Regions from separate parts of the Mangrovibacter phragmitis genome, predicted to be linked through region 3. Evidence: predicted binding sites of a transcription regulator. Region 3 holds the regulator's gene; each other region holds the start of a gene.
What was found. Region 3 encodes Fur, which represses iron uptake genes when iron is present. Its sites were predicted from a motif close to ATAATAATGAGAACNACTATCAA; they were not measured.
Positions count from the first base shown of each region.

Region 1: sufA (Fe-S cluster assembly scaffold SufA) is a predicted target of Fur. The motif match lies at 1,415-1,437, and genes of this name have one in related genera.
Region 2: sodA (superoxide dismutase [Mn]) is a predicted target of Fur. The motif match lies at 1,029-1,051, and genes of this name have one in related genera.
Region 4: ulaG (L-ascorbate 6-phosphate lactonase) is a predicted target of Fur. The motif match lies at 2,834-2,856, and genes of this name have one in related genera.

Region 1 is NZ_CP134782.1:1,109,792-1,113,962, reverse strand. It holds gene sufB (Fe-S cluster assembly protein SufB) at 1-999, opposite strand, end outside; gene sufA (Fe-S cluster assembly scaffold SufA) at 1,002-1,379, opposite strand; gene menI (1,4-dihydroxy-2-naphthoyl-CoA hydrolase) at 1,769-2,179, opposite strand; gene MPHASIOC01_RS05325 (FAD-binding and (Fe-S)-binding domain-containing protein) at 2,176-4,171, opposite strand, start outside.
Region 2 is NZ_CP134782.1:220,591-224,761, forward strand. It holds gene MPHASIOC01_RS01075 (TRAP transporter substrate-binding protein) at 1-824, opposite strand, end outside; gene sodA (superoxide dismutase [Mn]) at 1,123-1,743, shown strand; gene yiiM (6-hydroxyaminopurine reductase) at 3,275-3,955, shown strand; gene lldD (FMN-dependent L-lactate dehydrogenase LldD) at 4,171-4,171, opposite strand, start outside.
Region 3 is NZ_CP134782.1:4,035,463-4,039,633, reverse strand. It holds gene MPHASIOC01_RS19630 (beta-glucoside-specific PTS transporter subunit IIABC) at 1-749, shown strand, start outside; gene MPHASIOC01_RS19625 (LacI family DNA-binding transcriptional regulator) at 912-1,916, shown strand; partial or broken gene MPHASIOC01_RS19620 (ChiP family protein) at 1,948-2,186, shown strand; gene fur (ferric iron uptake transcriptional regulator) at 2,391-2,840, opposite strand; gene fldA (flavodoxin FldA) at 3,126-3,656, opposite strand; gene ybfE (LexA regulated protein) at 3,814-4,104, opposite strand.
Region 4 is NZ_CP134782.1:4,208,447-4,212,617, forward strand. It holds gene MPHASIOC01_RS20425 (L-ribulose-5-phosphate 3-epimerase) at 1-716, opposite strand, end outside; gene MPHASIOC01_RS20430 (Cof-type HAD-IIB family hydrolase) at 735-1,559, opposite strand; gene ulaG (L-ascorbate 6-phosphate lactonase) at 1,668-2,735, opposite strand; gene MPHASIOC01_RS20440 (PTS ascorbate-specific subunit IIBC) at 3,217-4,171, shown strand, end outside.

The DNA.
Region 1 (4,171 bases), 2.8 Mb from region 3:
GTCGCCTTTAAGAATACAACTGGGATATTTCCAGGTAATTGCTGAGCCCGTTTCTGACTGGGTCCATGACATTTTGCTGTTTTGGCCTTCGCACAGCGCACGCTTGGTAACAAAATTCAGGATGCCACCGGTATTGTTGCCCCCGGGGAACCAGTTTTGTACCGTGGAGTACTTCACTTCGGCGTCTTTGAGAATAATGACTTCCACTACAGCCGCATGCAGCTGGTAACTTTCGCGAACCGGCGCTGAGCAACCTTCGATGTAACTCACATAACTGCCTTCATCGGCAACCAGTATGGTTCGTTCAAACTGCCCGGTCTTTTCCGCATTAATGCGAAAATAGGTGGAGAGTTCCATTGGGCAACGCACACCTTTGGGTATGTATATAAATGTGCCATCGGAAGCGACTGCCGCATTGAGTGCCGCAAAGAAGTTATCATTGGCCGGAACCACCGTTCCCAGGTACTGTTTCACCAGTTCCGGGTGGTGCGCGATGGCATCGCCAAAAGAGCAGAAGATAATACCCTGCTCTGCCAGCGTTTCACGGTAAGTGGTGGCGACAGATACCGAGTCAAAGATGGCGTCAACCGCCACTGACTGGCCTTCCCGTACCGGAACACCCAACTGGTTAAACGCAGCTTCAACTTCCTCTGTCAGGAAATTCTCCCCACTGGCCTGCTGAATAGCACCAGGTTCGGAGGCACAGCTATCATCGCAGTGCCCGCAAGAAGGTGCTGAGTAATAACTGAAATCCTGGTAATTCAGTTTGTCATAATGGGCTTTGAGCCAGTGCGGCTCTTTCATTTTCTGCCAGGCACGAAAGGCATTCAGTCGAAAATCCAGCATCCAGTCGGGTTCATTACGCCGTGCTGAAATCGCCCTGACCACCTCTTCGCTCAGGCCTTTGCCCAGTTCATCAGTTGGCAACTGTGTGAAAAATCCCTCCTTGTAATTGAGTTTTCCTTGCCAGTAGCCTGTTGCTTGTGTGTCTCGTGCCATAATTACTCCGCTTCAACCCCAAAGCTTTCACCACATCCACATTCATGCTGGGCTTTGGGGTTGTGAAATTTAAACACCTGATTCAGGCCTTCACGCACATAATCCACATGAGTACCATCGATGACAGGCAGCGCTGCCAGTTCAACCCAGAGCCTGGCCTGGCCGTGCTCGCACAACAGACAGTCTGGTGGTGGCTCCGTTACCCCGGACAGTACATAAGCAAAACCCGCACAGCCCGACACTTTGATACCAAGCCGCACTCCCTGAAGGCCGGGAGTCACTTCAACTAAGTGCACTATCTGTTGCGCAGCCGCATCTGTCAGTGTTATGCCCTGCCAGTTCATTTCGGCGGGGTCAAATAAACCGGAGTCTGTTGCCATGTATCACCTCAACCTATGTTTAGCTTGTAAAGCTAATGTTAATGATACGTATTATCGATTCAACCCTGAGATACCAAGGGTATTGCCGGATTATGATTTTTTGCTACCTGTTAATAAGCATAGACGCTCAAAAAACGTGCTACCTGTTGTCGGTTACGTTTTTTAATTAATTGATACTCAAGTTTTTATTGCTTCCAGAAAGGTACTTCCCGGGGGAGAATAAAACATGTATAGGCAATACCTATTTATCAAACAGGCCACGCAAAACGCTATTGCTGGCCCTGATTTAGCTGGCATTGATACATAACAGACATGGTTTACTGGCAGACAAAAACTGCACCTGGTGAATGTCTTCACGCAAGGTGCAGTTAAATAAATAGCGGGTATTATCAGACGACTGCGGTTGTCAGGCGTGCAGTACAGCAGTGCTGGTTTTTATCGTTATAGATATCAATCTGCCAGACCTGGTGCCGGCCACCCAGATGCACCGCCTTGCAGTGCCCTGTAACTTCCCCATGAGTGACAGCACGCAAATGGTTGGCGTTAACTTCAAGCCCCACCACCTTATGCTCCCCTTCCGTACACAAGTACCCGGCCACCGAGCCGAGGGTCTCAGCAAGCACAACGGATGCCCCACCATGCAGTAACCCAAAAGGCTGTTGGGTACGCGAATCAACGGGCATGGTAGCTTCGAGATGATCATCACCCAACTGGGTAAAACGAATCCCAAGGTGCCCAACCATATTACCCTCGCCCATGGTATTGAGCGTTTGTAAAGTTGTTGCTCGCAGCCAAATCATGAAAGTATCTCCAACAGAGCCTGCACAGGATGGCGCATACCGCTACCTTCGATACGTTTTACCTGGCTGCGGCATGAGTAGCCTGTGGCCAGGCAACGCTGGCGTGGCAGACGTTCAATTGCCTGTTGCCAGGAAAGCGCATAGATATCGAGGGATTTTTGGTGATTTTTCTGTTCATGGCCATAAGTGCCCGCCATGCCACAGCACCCGACGCTGACGCCTTCCAGACGGGCACCAAAGTGCCTGAAAATCCCCGCCCATTGACTGGTCGACGCAGGCAGTGCCGTCACTTCAGTGCAATGACCAAACAGGTACCATGCCTCTCCCGCGAGCTCACGAGTGCTGAGTTTTTCCAGTGACTGAGACAACCATTCATGCACCAACAGCACAGAAAAATCGCCACGGGCATCGCCCAGTGTCTGGCGGTATTCATCGCGATACGTCAACACAAGCGCCGGATCCACACCCACCATTGGCATACCGAGCTCTGCAATGCGGTTGAGAAACTCTGATGTTTTCTGCGCAGTCCGGGCAAAACGCGCCAGGAACCCTTTGATGTGCTGCGCTTTACCATTTGGGGAGAAAGGCAGCACTACCGGTTTATAGCCCAGTTTATCCACCAGACTGACAAAATCCGCCACGACACGCGCATCATAATAACTGGTGAATGGATCCTGGACTATCAGCACCGTTTTTTCCCGCTCTTCTGCTGGCAAGCATTCAAGCTGTTCCAGTGTCATATTGGCAGAACGATGCCCCACCAGTTGTTGCTGCAGTGTGGGGGTCGATAATAACGGCAGGTCAACCATGCCAATATGTTTTGCCGTCAGATCCCGTACCCAGTTCTGACGTAAAAAGAAGTTAAATGTTTTGGGTGCCCGAGCCATTAACGGTGCATAGCTTTCCACACTGGCAACCAGGTGATCCCTAACCGGGCGCAGATAGCGCGTGTGGTAAAGTTGCAGGAAGCGTGAACGAAATTCAGGAACATCTATTTTAATCGGGCATTGGGTGGAGCAGGCTTTACAGGCCAGGCACCCGGACATGGCTTCTTTCACTTCATGTGAAAAATCGTACTCTCCCTTGTGCGCATGCCAGGTGTGACGTACACGCTCCACCAAATTACGTAAACTACTGTGCCCACCCGGCAACGCTTTTTCCAGTTTGTTCGGGTCTACACCTCTGTCGGCCAGTAAGCGCAACCATTCACGTACCAGGGTTGCACGCCCTTTTGGTGAATGGATCCGGTGCTGGCTGACTTTCATTGACGGGCACATCGGGCTTTTCGCATCAAAGTTGAAGCACAGGCCATTACCATTGCACTCCATCGCCCCACGCCATGACTGACGAACTGCGACAGGGATCTGGCGGTCAAGAGTGCCACGCTTAGGCGCATCCACTTTCATCATCGGCGCATCCACACCCAACGGTGGGCAAATCTTCCCCGGATTCAGGCGGTTACCTGGGTCAAACGCCGCTTTGATACGCCGCAATTCATTGTAGAGTTCATCCCCAAAGAACGCCGGGCTGTACTCCGCACGGAAGCCTTTACCATGCTCCCCCCACAACAACCCGCCATATTTGGCGGTAAGCGCCACCACGTCATCAGAGATTTGCTTCATCAGCACTTCCTGTTGCGGGTCGCACATATCCAGTGCAGGGCGGACATGCAGTACCCCGGCATCCACATGGCCAAACATGCCATAACTCAAATTATGGCTGTCGAGCAAAGCGCGGAACTCCACAATATAGTCGGCAAGGTGTTCTGGTGGCACGCAGGTATCTTCTGCAAATGGAATAGGTTTTGCAGCGCCTTTAGCATTGCCCAGCAAGCCAACCGCTTTTTTCCGCATCGCGTAAATACGCTCAATACCGGGTAATTCACTGCATAATTGCCAGCCAATAACACCTGACTCCCCACGGGCAATCAGGCCATCCAGCCGTTCACATAATTCACTTACCTGGTTTTCTATCAGAGCTTCGTCATCGCCG
Region 2 (4,171 bases), 2.0 Mb from region 3:
TCAATGGCTTTATCCCACGCCGCTTTTTCGAACTCGATTGCGTCTTTCACGGCCTGTTGCACAATCGCCAGTTGTTCCGGGGTCAGCTTTTCTTTGGTGAGGTTGCTCATCAGCAGGATATCGGGAATACGGGTGTGCATATCGTAGGTGTAATAACGCGCCACTTCGCCGTGGCGGGCGATAGTCAGCGCGAATTCGTTATTCTCGGCACCATCCAGAATGCCTTGCTGGAGCGAGGTGTAAACTTCAGCCTGGCCCATGGCAATGGGTGATGCACCCAGTAGCCGCAACGTGGTGATGGCGGTTTCACTCTGCATAACCCGGATTTTTTTCCCTTTCAGGTCGTTAATGCTGCGAATGGGGCCTTTGCTCATATAAAAATTGCGTGCGCCGGAATCGAACCAGCCAATACCGGTGAACCCTTGTGGTGCGGTGGATTCATACACCGGCCGCATAATGTTCGGGTTGTCCATCACGGCATAGAAATGCGCTTTGCTGTTAAACAGATATGGCAGAGAAAACACACCATAGTAAGGTGAAAAGCTTTCCAGTAAACCTGAAGAGACCTTGGTGATATCCACAACACCCACCTGTGCCAGCTCTACCAGTTCGCGCTCGCCGCCCAGTTGCCCGTCTGGAAACCAGAGCACTTTAATATCACCATGAGTGCGTTGTTCAATCTGCTCGCCCAGGTAATGCAGCGCGTCTTTAACTGGCTGGCTGTTTTCTGCGTAGGCAATGCGTAAGACAGTTTCTGCGTGGCCGGGCAGGGAGAGAAGCAGGGCGAACAGGTAGGGTAAGATATTTCTGATATTTGGTTTCATATAAATCAGTCCGTTATTTTATTTTCGCCATTAAAGTGAAATGTACGTTGAAACCGGGGGGAATAACCTTTGTAGTTTTGCCAGCAACAGGTAAAAACTGGCGAGAAAAACAGGGTACTGGCGGGGGTTGTCACACTTTTACCTTTCACTACGCCTGGCGTTTTTTTCATCATGGTGGTGAAAAACCACACACTCTATACGGCATTGATAATCATTTTCAATATCATTTAAGTAACTATAATGACCAAACTGATTACGCGGCGCTAACAGCCGCCCGACAATAATGGAGATGAGAACGATGAGTTATACACTGCCATCCCTGCCTTATGCTTATGACGCGCTGGAACCGCACTTCGACAAAATGACGATGGAAATCCATCATACTAAGCACCATCAGACCTATGTGAATAACGCGAATGCTGCGCTGGAAAGCCTGCCAGAGTTCGCTTCATTATCTGCTGAAGAGCTGATCACCAAACTGGCTGAATTACCGGCAGACAAGCAAACTGTTCTGCGTAACAACGCGGGTGGCCATGCTAACCACAGCCTGTTCTGGAAAGGCCTGAAAACCGGTACCACTCTGCAGGGCGACCTGAAAGCGGCCATCGAACGTGATTTTGGTAGCGTTGAAAGCTTCCAGGAAACATTTGAAAAAGCGGCTGCAACCCGTTTTGGTTCTGGCTGGGCCTGGCTGGTGGTAAAAGATGGCAAACTGGCCGTGGTTTCTACCGCTAACCAGGACAACCCGCTGATGGGTGAAGCTATTTCTGGCGCTTCCGGCTTCCCGATTATTGGCCTGGATGTATGGGAACACGCTTATTACCTGAAATTCCAGAACCGCCGCCCGGATTACATTAAAGCATTCTGGAACGTAGTTAACTGGGACGAAGCTGCTGCCCGTTTCGCATCAGTGAAATAATCATGGTTCGATAGATAATCCCGGAGCTTTACAGGTGCTGGAGCCCGGCACAGTGACTGCCCCACAGGGAGCGTGGTGAACAGGCAATGGCATACCAGCCTGCTCCGGAGATTGTTCCAGCGTAAAAGAAGAAGGCCCGCATTTGCAGGCCTTCTTCTTTTTATAGAACGGGATTAAATATCATTAAACTCACGTACCAGGCGGCCTGTTCGGGTACCGCTCCGGGTCGGCATCCTGCCTCCCGTCGCTCTGCCTGCGTCCTGCAGGCAGCCCCGGTCCGCCAGACACGCCTCAACGATTTAGAGGCCACACCCACACACCCGCCTGTCATATCTCAGCAAAAAACACACAAAGACATACCAGGCACAGAACATACAGCCACACCAGACAACACAAGAAAATAGCCACTGGCAGCGGGGACAGTTCGCGTAAGACCGGTGAACCGCAGAAAGGAAGACAAGGTTATTCCGCCCGGACGGCGGAATAAGGCGAACCGAGGCATGGATGCCGAGTCGAGCCGGCCGCAGGCTGACTGCCCGGAGGTGAACGCAGTGCGCAGCACCGGTCGCCCGCGAAAACGGGGATTGCAAAGGGGGCGAGCCCCCTTAGCCCGTTCACAGGCTGTGAAGCCACATTGAGCGCATCACTTCAGGTGAACGGAACCCGCTACACTGACACACTGCAAGTAAATGGAAACAACCACACTGCAAGTGAACGAAACAGTCACCGCAGTAACAGTCATCTGCCAGTACTGAGCAAATTGCGCGCCGTGTCAGATGCACTGCTTTCTCTCACCCACTGCGCCCGGCGCCCGCAGGGGGCACTGGCCCCACCCCCTCTTGTGGCCGGCAAAATCGCCGCTTCGCGGACATTCGGCTTACCCCGGCGGCCTGTTCGGGTACCGCTCCGAGTCGGCATCCTGCCTCCCGTCGCTCTGCCTGCGTCCTGCAGGCAGCCCCGGCCCGCCAGGCACGCCTCAACGATTCAGAGGCCACACCCACACACCCGCCTGTCATATCTCAGCAAAAACATCAAAAAGACATACCAGACACAGAACATACAGCCACACCGAACCACACAAAAAAATAGCCACTTGCAGCGAGGGCCTGCTCGCGTAAGACCGGTGAACCGCAGAAAGGAAGACAAGGTTATTCCGCCCGGACGGCGGAATAAGGCGAACCGAGGCATGGATGCCGAGTCGAGCCGGCCGCAGGCTGACTGCCCGGAGGTGAACGTAGTGCGCAGCACCGGTCGCCCGCGAAAAACCGGATTGTTAAGGGGCGGGCCCCTTAACACGTTCACAGGCTGTGAAGCCACATTAACCACATCACTTCAAGTGAACGGAACTTTCACCGAACCGGCATCAGTGCAAAGTGAACGGAAACCGCCACACAGCCACACTGAAAAGTTCACCACACTGGCATCAGTGCAACCCCCCCCCCAGAACAATCCCCCACTAAATTCCTGTTGCAATCCTGCACCTGACAAGCGAGCCTTTATTAAGACCGCCCGTGCTTGCAAGGAGAGTAGTATGCGTTACCCCGTCCAGGTTTATACCGGCACCATCAAGGATTACCCCGGCAGCCGCCCCAGTGCTATTGCCAAATACCAGCGTGAAGGTGAACTATTGCTGACTCCTTTGGGCCTGGAAGGCGACAGCCAGGCAGAAGTTGGTATTCACGGCGGGCCGGATCGGGCGTTGTGCCACTACCCCCGGGAGCATTATGAAGCCTGGGCTCAGTCTTTCCCGGAACAGGCTGGTTTGTTTGCGCCTCCGGCACTGGGAGAAAACCTTTCCACCACCGGGCTGACCGAGCGCAATGTGCACATTGGCGATATTTTTTGCTGGGGTGATACGCTGATCCAGGTCACTCAGCCCCGTTCGCCATGTTTTAAACTGAACTTTCACTTCGGCATTAGCGACTTTTCCCGGCAAATACAGGAAACCGGGCGCTGTGGCTGGTTGTATCGTGTGGTCAGCCCTGGAAAAGTGTATACGGATAAGCCGCTGGAGCTGGTCTCTCGCGTAAGTGATATCTCGGTTTACCAGGCCGCAGCCATTGCCTGGCATATGCCGTTTGATGATGAACAGTACCACCTGTTGTTAAGTGCTGCCGGGTTGTCTGCCTCCTGGACGAAAACCCTGCAGAAACGCCGCCTCACAGGAAAGATTGAAGACTTCTCGCACCGTTTGTGGGGTAAGAAAAGCTGAATGGTGGTAACTGATAAGCGCCCTGTAAGGGCGCTTTATATTGATGAAAAAGAAGGAAAAAGCGTGATTTTTCCTTCTTTTTAGTTAGCGGGTGAAAATCAATGGATTGATTTTCCAGGTTTTTTTATTGGGTGGCTTCCTCTCGTTCTGTGCGGACATGAGGTTTGTAATCAGACTCAAGCGCCCGGTGCGGGCGCTTTGGAAAAGGCGGGTTAT
Region 3 (4,171 bases):
TCACTTTACGCCTGAAAAAACCGTTTATTTGCGGCTGTATCGGTGGGGCTACTGGGGCATGCGTCGCCAGTTTCTTTGGCAGTTATTACTACGCGTATGCCGGGCTCCCGGGGTTGCTGACCATTATGAATGCTATCAGCCCGGAAAACCCCCAGTCGTTCATTGGTGAGCTGGTGGGGCTTGGCGTGACAGTGGCGGTGACTTTCGCTCTGGTGTTTATGGTGAGCTTTACGGAACCGGAAATGCCGGAAAATAAACAAAACGCGCCAGAACCACACGCTAAAGAACATGTGCCCAGTGAACTGGTTTTAAATAGCCCGGTTTCAGGGACGCTGGTTTCCCTGAGCCAGGTTAACGATGAAACCTTTGCCAGCAAGCTGCTGGGTGATGGCATTGCTATTTTACCTGACAACGGCGTCATTGTTGCCCCCTGCGATGGGGAAGTGGCTTCGGTCATTGACTCTCAACATGCTGTCGGGATGCTGTGCGCGAATGGTGCTGAACTACTTATTCATGTGGGCCTTGATACAGTGAAGCTCCAGGGCGCACATTTCACCACGCTGGTTAAAACAGGTGACTATGTGACCGCCGGTACCCCGTTGATTCAGTTCGATAAAGAAAAGGTAATTGAAGCGGGCTATGACATTACGACGCCGGTACTGGTGGTGAACAGCGATGAACATGCTTTGCTATTTCACCAGCAGTCGGGCAGGGTTGATAGCGGTAACCCTTTATTTTCTGTTGCTTAAATACTCGGGGTCCAGCATTACTGGCCCCACTCTTGTTGCCGCAAAATTGAAACGGCACGCGAAACCCATTACAGTCGTGTAGCCCTGAATACATCTGCCAGTTTTCAGGGCTCAGGCTAACCTGCCTTTCAGGCCGTAGATAATTTGGGGAGTCGTTTTTCAATGGTAAAAATGCTGGATGTCGCGAAAGCCGCCGGGGTATCTAAATCTACCGTGTCCCGGGTGTTGAATGGTAAAGACATCGTCAGTGATGAAATTAAACGCCTGGTGTTTAAAGCCATTGAAGAAACTGGCTACCGGCCTAATTTGTTGGCCCAGCAACTGGCGACGCAGAAAACACGGTTAGTGGGTTTTGTGATGACCAATGCTTTATACAATGGCCCTTATTTCTCAACACTAATTTATGGTGCAGCAACCTGGAGCGAACAATACCAGCATCAGCTTATTTTTGCCGATGGTAAGCACTCAGCAGAAGATGAAACGGCGGCTATTGATTACCTGGTGCGCATGAAATGCGCTGGTATTATGGTTTACCCGCAATACCTCACTCCTGATGAACTGGATGCGATTATTGATACCAGCCCGGTTCCTGTTATTGTTCTCAACCGCACATTACCCCGCCATCCTGAATGCGCTATCAGCGTCCTGCACTATCAATGTGCCCGAATGATGATGGCCTTTATTCTGGATATGGGGCACCGCAACATCGCCTGGATAAGCGGCAGGAATGGGTCTCCAACCAATATTATGCGTTATCAGGCGTATTTAGATGCGTTATCTGAACAGGGTCTTACTCCTGAACCTGCTCTGGCAGTGGCCGGTGACTGGAGTATGGAAAGTGGTTATGCCGCTGCACGGCAACTGATTGAGCAGGCAGTTCCCTTTAGCCTGATCCTTGCCGGTAATGATGATATGGCATTAGGGGCCATGAAAGCGCTGCAAGAGGCGGGAATTGCGGTGCCTGGCGATATTTCTGTTGCCGGGTTTGATGATTCGCGCATTGGCGGTTTTGTTTCTCCTGCACTCACCACCATTAAAATCCCCTTGACTGACATGGTCAAACTGGCCGTTGAACGTTTGTTAGGTATCTCACCGCATACAGATAAATCTTGCGTGAGTTTACCCGGTGAACTGGTCATTCGCGATTCAGTAAAGAACCTCAATTAACCTGTCTGGTTGTTTTCACTTTTCTGACTGCAAAACCAATTTGTCTCACACAACAGGGAACACAAATCTGGATTTTCAGTCCGGTTATCTCGCCGAAATGTTCGGCCTGGAGCTTGCGGTTTTTACCGCAATTGAAATGGCGGAGTCCCCTGAAAGCGGTCACTCCAATGAAATTGCTTGTTATCAGGCAATAAAGCATACAAGGAAGACTGGCGCGGCGATAAGAGTGGTATCCGCCTGTGTAAAGCAGCGGCAAAGTTTAAATACGGCTCTGTGTCAGCGGTAATGTGCCGGTGCGCGCTGTGAGCCCGGATGGCAAGCGCGTACCAGCAGGGGCGTTATTGCTAAGTAATGCTGATTCGCTTGTGGGAGATGGAAGCCCTGCCAGCGGAACAAAGCTCACTGACAAAAAAACCAGGTATTAAGCCTGGCTTTTGTTGATGTCACATTACACAGGCTTACGGGTACACCCGATTATTTGGTGCCTTCGTGTGCATGTTCATCATCACGGCAATCGCCTTCAGCGCAATGACCATAGAGGTACAGACTGTGGTTTGTCAGGCGAATACCATGGCTGGTAGCAATTTCACGCTGGCGAGCTTCGATAGAATCATCGCTGAACTCAATAACTTTACCGCAGTCCAGGCAAATCAGATGGTCATGATGGTGCTGCTGCGTCAGTTCGAATACCGATTTGCCGCCTTCGAAGTTATGGCGTGTAACGATACCGGCGTCATCAAACTGATTGAGCACACGATACACGGTAGCAAGACCAATCTCCTCTCCCATGTCAATCAGTCGCTTATATAAATCTTCCGCGCTGACATGGTGATTGTCCGGCTCCTGCAACACTTCCAGGATTTTTAACCGGGGAAGCGTGACTTTCAGGCCTGCCTTCTTTAATGCGGTATTATTGTCAGTCATGCGGAATATGTCCTGTTGCTTGCAAAGTACCCGTGAATGGGCATACGACGTAATACGCTAAAGTTAATGCGTCTCATTATAGGTTTGACACTCCCTAAAGAAAACCGCAAGTCTCCAGCAAAATTGAAAAATAATAATCTGACAGCACTGGCACATTTACCAAAAAAACATGCTGTCAACTGGATCATTGTACAGCGCTAACGTGAAAAAGTTAAAAAAATGTAGCAATTATTTTTATCGGTTTTACCTATCAATCCGGCGCAATATAGTTGCGCCGTTGAATTATCAGGCATTAATAATGCTATCGAGCTGCATTTCTTCAGAAACTTGCTTAACCCATTTTTCAACACGCTCAGCTGTCAACTCTGGCTGACGGTCTTCATCAATAGCCAGGCCGACAAAGTGGTCGTCATCTGCCAAACCCTTCGAGGCTTCAAAATGATACCCGGCAGTTGGCCAGTGGCCGACGATAACCGCACCACGCGGTTCGATAATGTCACGCATTGTGCCAAGGGCGTCACAAAAATATTCGGCGTAATCTTCCTGATCACCGCAACCGAACAGGGCTACCAATTTACCCGTAAAATCAATTTCTTCCAGTGTAGGGAAAAAATCATCCCAGTCACACTGTGCTTCACCGTAATACCAGGTTGGGATACCAAGCAGCAGAATATCAAAGGCTTCAATATCTTCTTTGCTGCTCTTGGCTATGTCGTGCACTTCAGCAACATCTTTACCAAGCTGTTTTTGAATGCTTTTTGCAATGTTTTCAGTGTTGCCGGTGTCGCTGCCGAAAAAAATGCCTACGATCGCCATGAGTTTAATAACCTCTTGAAACTTAATGTTATGGTGGCGTGAGTTTGTCCACAGATAAGGCAATGATAGCAGAACAGCTTCCCATGCGGAAACAGCTATCACTACCGGGTGCACACGCTGCTACATGAAAAGGAAAAACTGGCCGGGAATGCGTGGATTATATATGACCGGGTTTTGTGTTATCTAACTGAGCCATCAACATCTCTTCAATAAGTTCGCTTCGGCTCATGTTACGCACCTGCGCCAGCTCATTCAGCGCATCTACCGCATCGGCATTCAATTTTAATTCCACACGCTTAAGCCCACGAACCTTATCGCGTTTAAGCTGGTTGCGTTTATTAATACGCAATTGTTCGTGACGTGACAGTGGATTTGTTTTCGGGCGACCCGGACGGCGTTCATCCGCGAACAGATCTAATGTCGTACGGTCCGTTTGTTCTTTTGCCATGATTAGAATAGTGAGGAAAACAGGTGGCTTGAGCAACGTGCTCGGGCGCATTACAGCGCGCCATGAT
Region 4 (4,171 bases), 170 kb from region 3:
TCAACATCGCCTTCACCAATGACCAGGTCACGGAACTGGCCTTTACCCGGCCCACAGACCTTACGGGTTTCTTTTAAGTGAATTTGAATAATATGCTGACGGCTGAGTTTTAGCTCCGTGCAAATGTCGTAATTCCAGCCTGTAATGTTGCCAACATCCGGGTAGGCCATAAAAAATGGTGATGGGATATGACGTTTGAGAATTTCGAATTTACTCAATGAGTTAAGGTAAGGTGTATCCATTATCTCCACTCCCAGCATGACACCAGCCCGCTCAGCCATTTTGGCAGCTGCCTGCATACCAGCAATGAAGTGTTGATTTGTTTCCGGGCTTTGGGGTTCATAATAAACATCGTACCCCGCGAGCTGAATACAGCGAATACCCAGTTTACAGGCGAGTGTTATGGCTTGTTCCATTATCTGGTGGGCCTTGTCACGTACTTCCGGATCCGTCGAACCAAAGGGAAAGCGGCGGTGTGCGCTAAGGCAGAGTGACTGAATCGGCAGACTGTATTGTTCACTCAGGCGGCGCAACCAGGCGATGTGGCTATCGTCCCATACCAGCCGGGCCTGACGTTCATCGGACTCATCAATCGACATCTCAATAAAGTCAAACCCCAGTGCTTTTGCCGCCTTTATTTTTTCTTCCCAGGTTAAATGCGCGGGCATGGCTTTTTCGTAGAGTCCAAGGCGAAAGTTATCTTCTTGTGAGTACATAATGCCTTCCGGTTTTGGTCAAAAATATGTCTCGATAATGTCCAGAACACCACGCCCCTCATTAGTTTGTGGTGTAATGCAGTCTGCACAGGATTTGACTGTGTCGTTCGCATTCGCCATGGCAACTCCGAACCCTGCCAGGCGAATCATGGAAATGTCGTTATCGTTATCGCCAATGGCGACAAGCTCAGCTGGCGAGTAATGGCGTGCGGTGAGCAGAGAAAGAAGGCGGCGACCTTTACTGTTGCCCTGCCATGAAAAATCCATCCGATTTGACCAGGATTGTTCAGCACTGAAATGTGCATGGATCCATGTCTGGTCAGCAAACGCCCTGATTTTTTCTGTCTCGCCTTCAACTACAAATTTCCAGACCTGGATGTTATGAGCCAGACTTTGTTCGAGGGACGGCACTGCGATTATTTTAGGGCGATAGTCCGCCGGGCAGGTTTCCGCCCAGTCTTTCAGCGAGGCTATATATTGCGCCGGCTGGCGCTGTGCATACACCATGGCTTCAGTAACATAAATGACCAGGCTCAGTTCATGTGACTTAGCCTGTGCCAGCGCAATAAATTGTGCGGCAGCTTGTGCCGGAATGGCGTCAGCTTCCACCACCATCTGACGCCCATAGTCATACACATAGGTACCGTTGCAGCAAATAATGGGCGTTTGTAATCCCAGTTGCCGGTAATAAGGTTGCGCGGTTGTATGGTGACGGCCTGTGACCAGAATGACTTCTACCCGTTCACGTAGTGCATGTATTGCGTCGCATACCGCAGGGACAATCTGGTGCTGGCGAGTGAGCAATGTCCCATCCAGATCCAGCGCTAAAACTCGGTATGTCATAACAGCACCTCCTGACTTGTGCTGTAAATGACGGTGTGGCAATACGCGGTCATATCAAGAGTGCGATCCAGAAACAGACATTGCGTGCTGCCACACCCGTCAACAGGTTTACAGGAAAGATTTGTAAGGTAATTCAGGCTCATCCGTGAATATATCGTCAAATCCGCGTGGGTGCTGATAATGCATTTTCCCTTTATCTGTCGGGAAGGTATATTTCCCTCCAGGCTGCCAGAAGAAAGGATGGAAACTATAATCCAGCCGGTCTTTTTTCATTGACCACAGCACTTCAATTTCACGGGGATCACTCTGGAAATTCGCCCAGATATCATGGTGGAACGGGATGACGACTTTGGCCTTCAGAGACTCCCCGGCTCGTAAAATATCTGACGATGTCATTTTGTCTGTCACACCACGGGGGTTTTCGCCAAATGAAAGCAATGCGACATCTATCTGATTTTCATTACCATGTTTGGCGTAGTAATTGGAGTAATGAGAGTCGCCTGAGTGATAAAGGTTGCCGCCAGACGTTTTTACCAGGTAATTGACAGCACGCTGATCCATCCCATCAAGGATCTGCTTATCATGTGAGGACACTCCCTGAGGCAAAGTCACTAATGCCGTGCGGTCAAATGCATCAAGAACATTGATTGTGATATCACCGACGCTAATTTCATCGCCGGGATGGACGGTGATACAACGATCTTGCGGCACACCCCAACTTTGCCATAAGTCAACACAGGCCTGGGGGCCAATAAATTTGACATGGCTGCCGCAGTTCTTCAGCACGGCAGCAGCAACGTTAATATCAATATGATCGGCATGATCATGTGTCGCCAGTACAGCATCAATATGCTGAATACCGAATGGATCCAGAACAAAAGGCGTGGTGCGCAGATTAGGTTGTAAATTACGTACACCGCCCATTCGCATCATTTGGTGCTGTTTTTTCATCAGAGGATTGGCATGCGTTTTTTTGCCCGTCCCACACCAAAAATCAATGGATATTTGTGTGTTACCTGCTGATTTTAGCCAAATGCCAGTACAGCCCAGCCACCACATGGCAAAAGTGCCAGGTAACACATCTTCCTGTTCGATCTCTTCATTCAGCCAGGTTCCCCACTCCGGGAACGTGTTCAAAATCCACGACTCGCGAGTGATTTCATCAACATGACTCATTGTTGCACTCCTGTTTGTTCATCAGCCAGTGTAGTGACAGGACAGGCAACGACAGGTAATTTGTCATCGCATGACCTCTTATGATTTTTAATGACTATATCAGCGTAGTTATGATTATCAATGATTATTTATGTTTTTTTGTAGTCAGGATGATTTTCGTGCATCTCTCGAGACAAAAAACAAACCTAACAAGATGATTAATATAGTTTTTAATATTATCAATGCGCTCGGCAAAGTTTATGGACAATGAGAACAATGCTATTTCAGGTAAAATTGAGAGAACCTTCTTGATAAAATGGAAAGAGATATCGCTCACATAAAGTCATAAAAAATCTTTTTGTGATTCCTTGTGATTGGTATGGTTAACACGCGAACAGAAACAGGCGAGTGATGATGAGGTTGCGTTGGTCATGTTGTCAAATCAACACCCGTAGCAAATTCAATCCCATCAGCATAAAAATCCTTATACCGGAGCATCATCATGGAAACCCTGTATAACATTTTTTATATCTTCTATAACCAGGTAATGACGAAGGCCCCGCTTTTGCTGGGTATCGTCACCTGCATTGGCTATTTGTTATTAAGACGTGATGTGACAACTGTCATTAAAGGCACCACAAAAACTATCGTGGGATTTATGTTGGTCCAGGTAGGGTCTGCCACGCTGGTCGCGGGGTTTAAACCCGTAGTAGACAAAATTGCGGAATACCATCATTTAGTGGGCTCGGTGATTGATCCCTATACCACAATGATGGCGACGATGGAGACCATGGGGGATAAATACGCCTGGGTTGGTTACACTGTATTGCTTGCGTTGGCGTTGAATATTTTGCTGGTAGTCTTCCGCCGTTATACCGGCATTCGTACTATCATGCTCACCGGGCATATTATGTTCCAGCAGGCTGGATTAGTTGCGGTCTTTTATCTGGTGCTTGGCGCATCTATGTGGGAAACCATCATTTATAGCGCAATTCTTATGGCCCTTTATTGGGGGATCTTCTCCAATATCATGTTTAAACCCACGCAACAGGTTACAGGGGGTGCCGGTTTTTCAATTGGCCATCAGCAGCAATTCGCCAGTTGGATAGCCACGAAAGTAGCCCCAAAATTGGGTAATAAAGAAGAAAGTGTTGATAACCTGAACCTGCCAAAATGGCTGCATATTTTTCACGACAGTATTACCGCAACCGCCATTGTGATGACGGTATTCTTCGGTATTATTTTATTGTCCTTTGGCCTGGATAACCTGCAAAAAATGGCAGGAACAACCCACTGGTCCATTTATATTATTGAAACCGGGCTTAAATTTGCCGTTGCTGTTCAGATTATTGTTGTCGGCGTAAGGATGTTTGTTGCTGAACTATCTGAAGCATTTAAAGGTATTTCAGAACGTGTGATCCCTAATGCCGTATTAGCCATTGACTGCGCAGCTATTT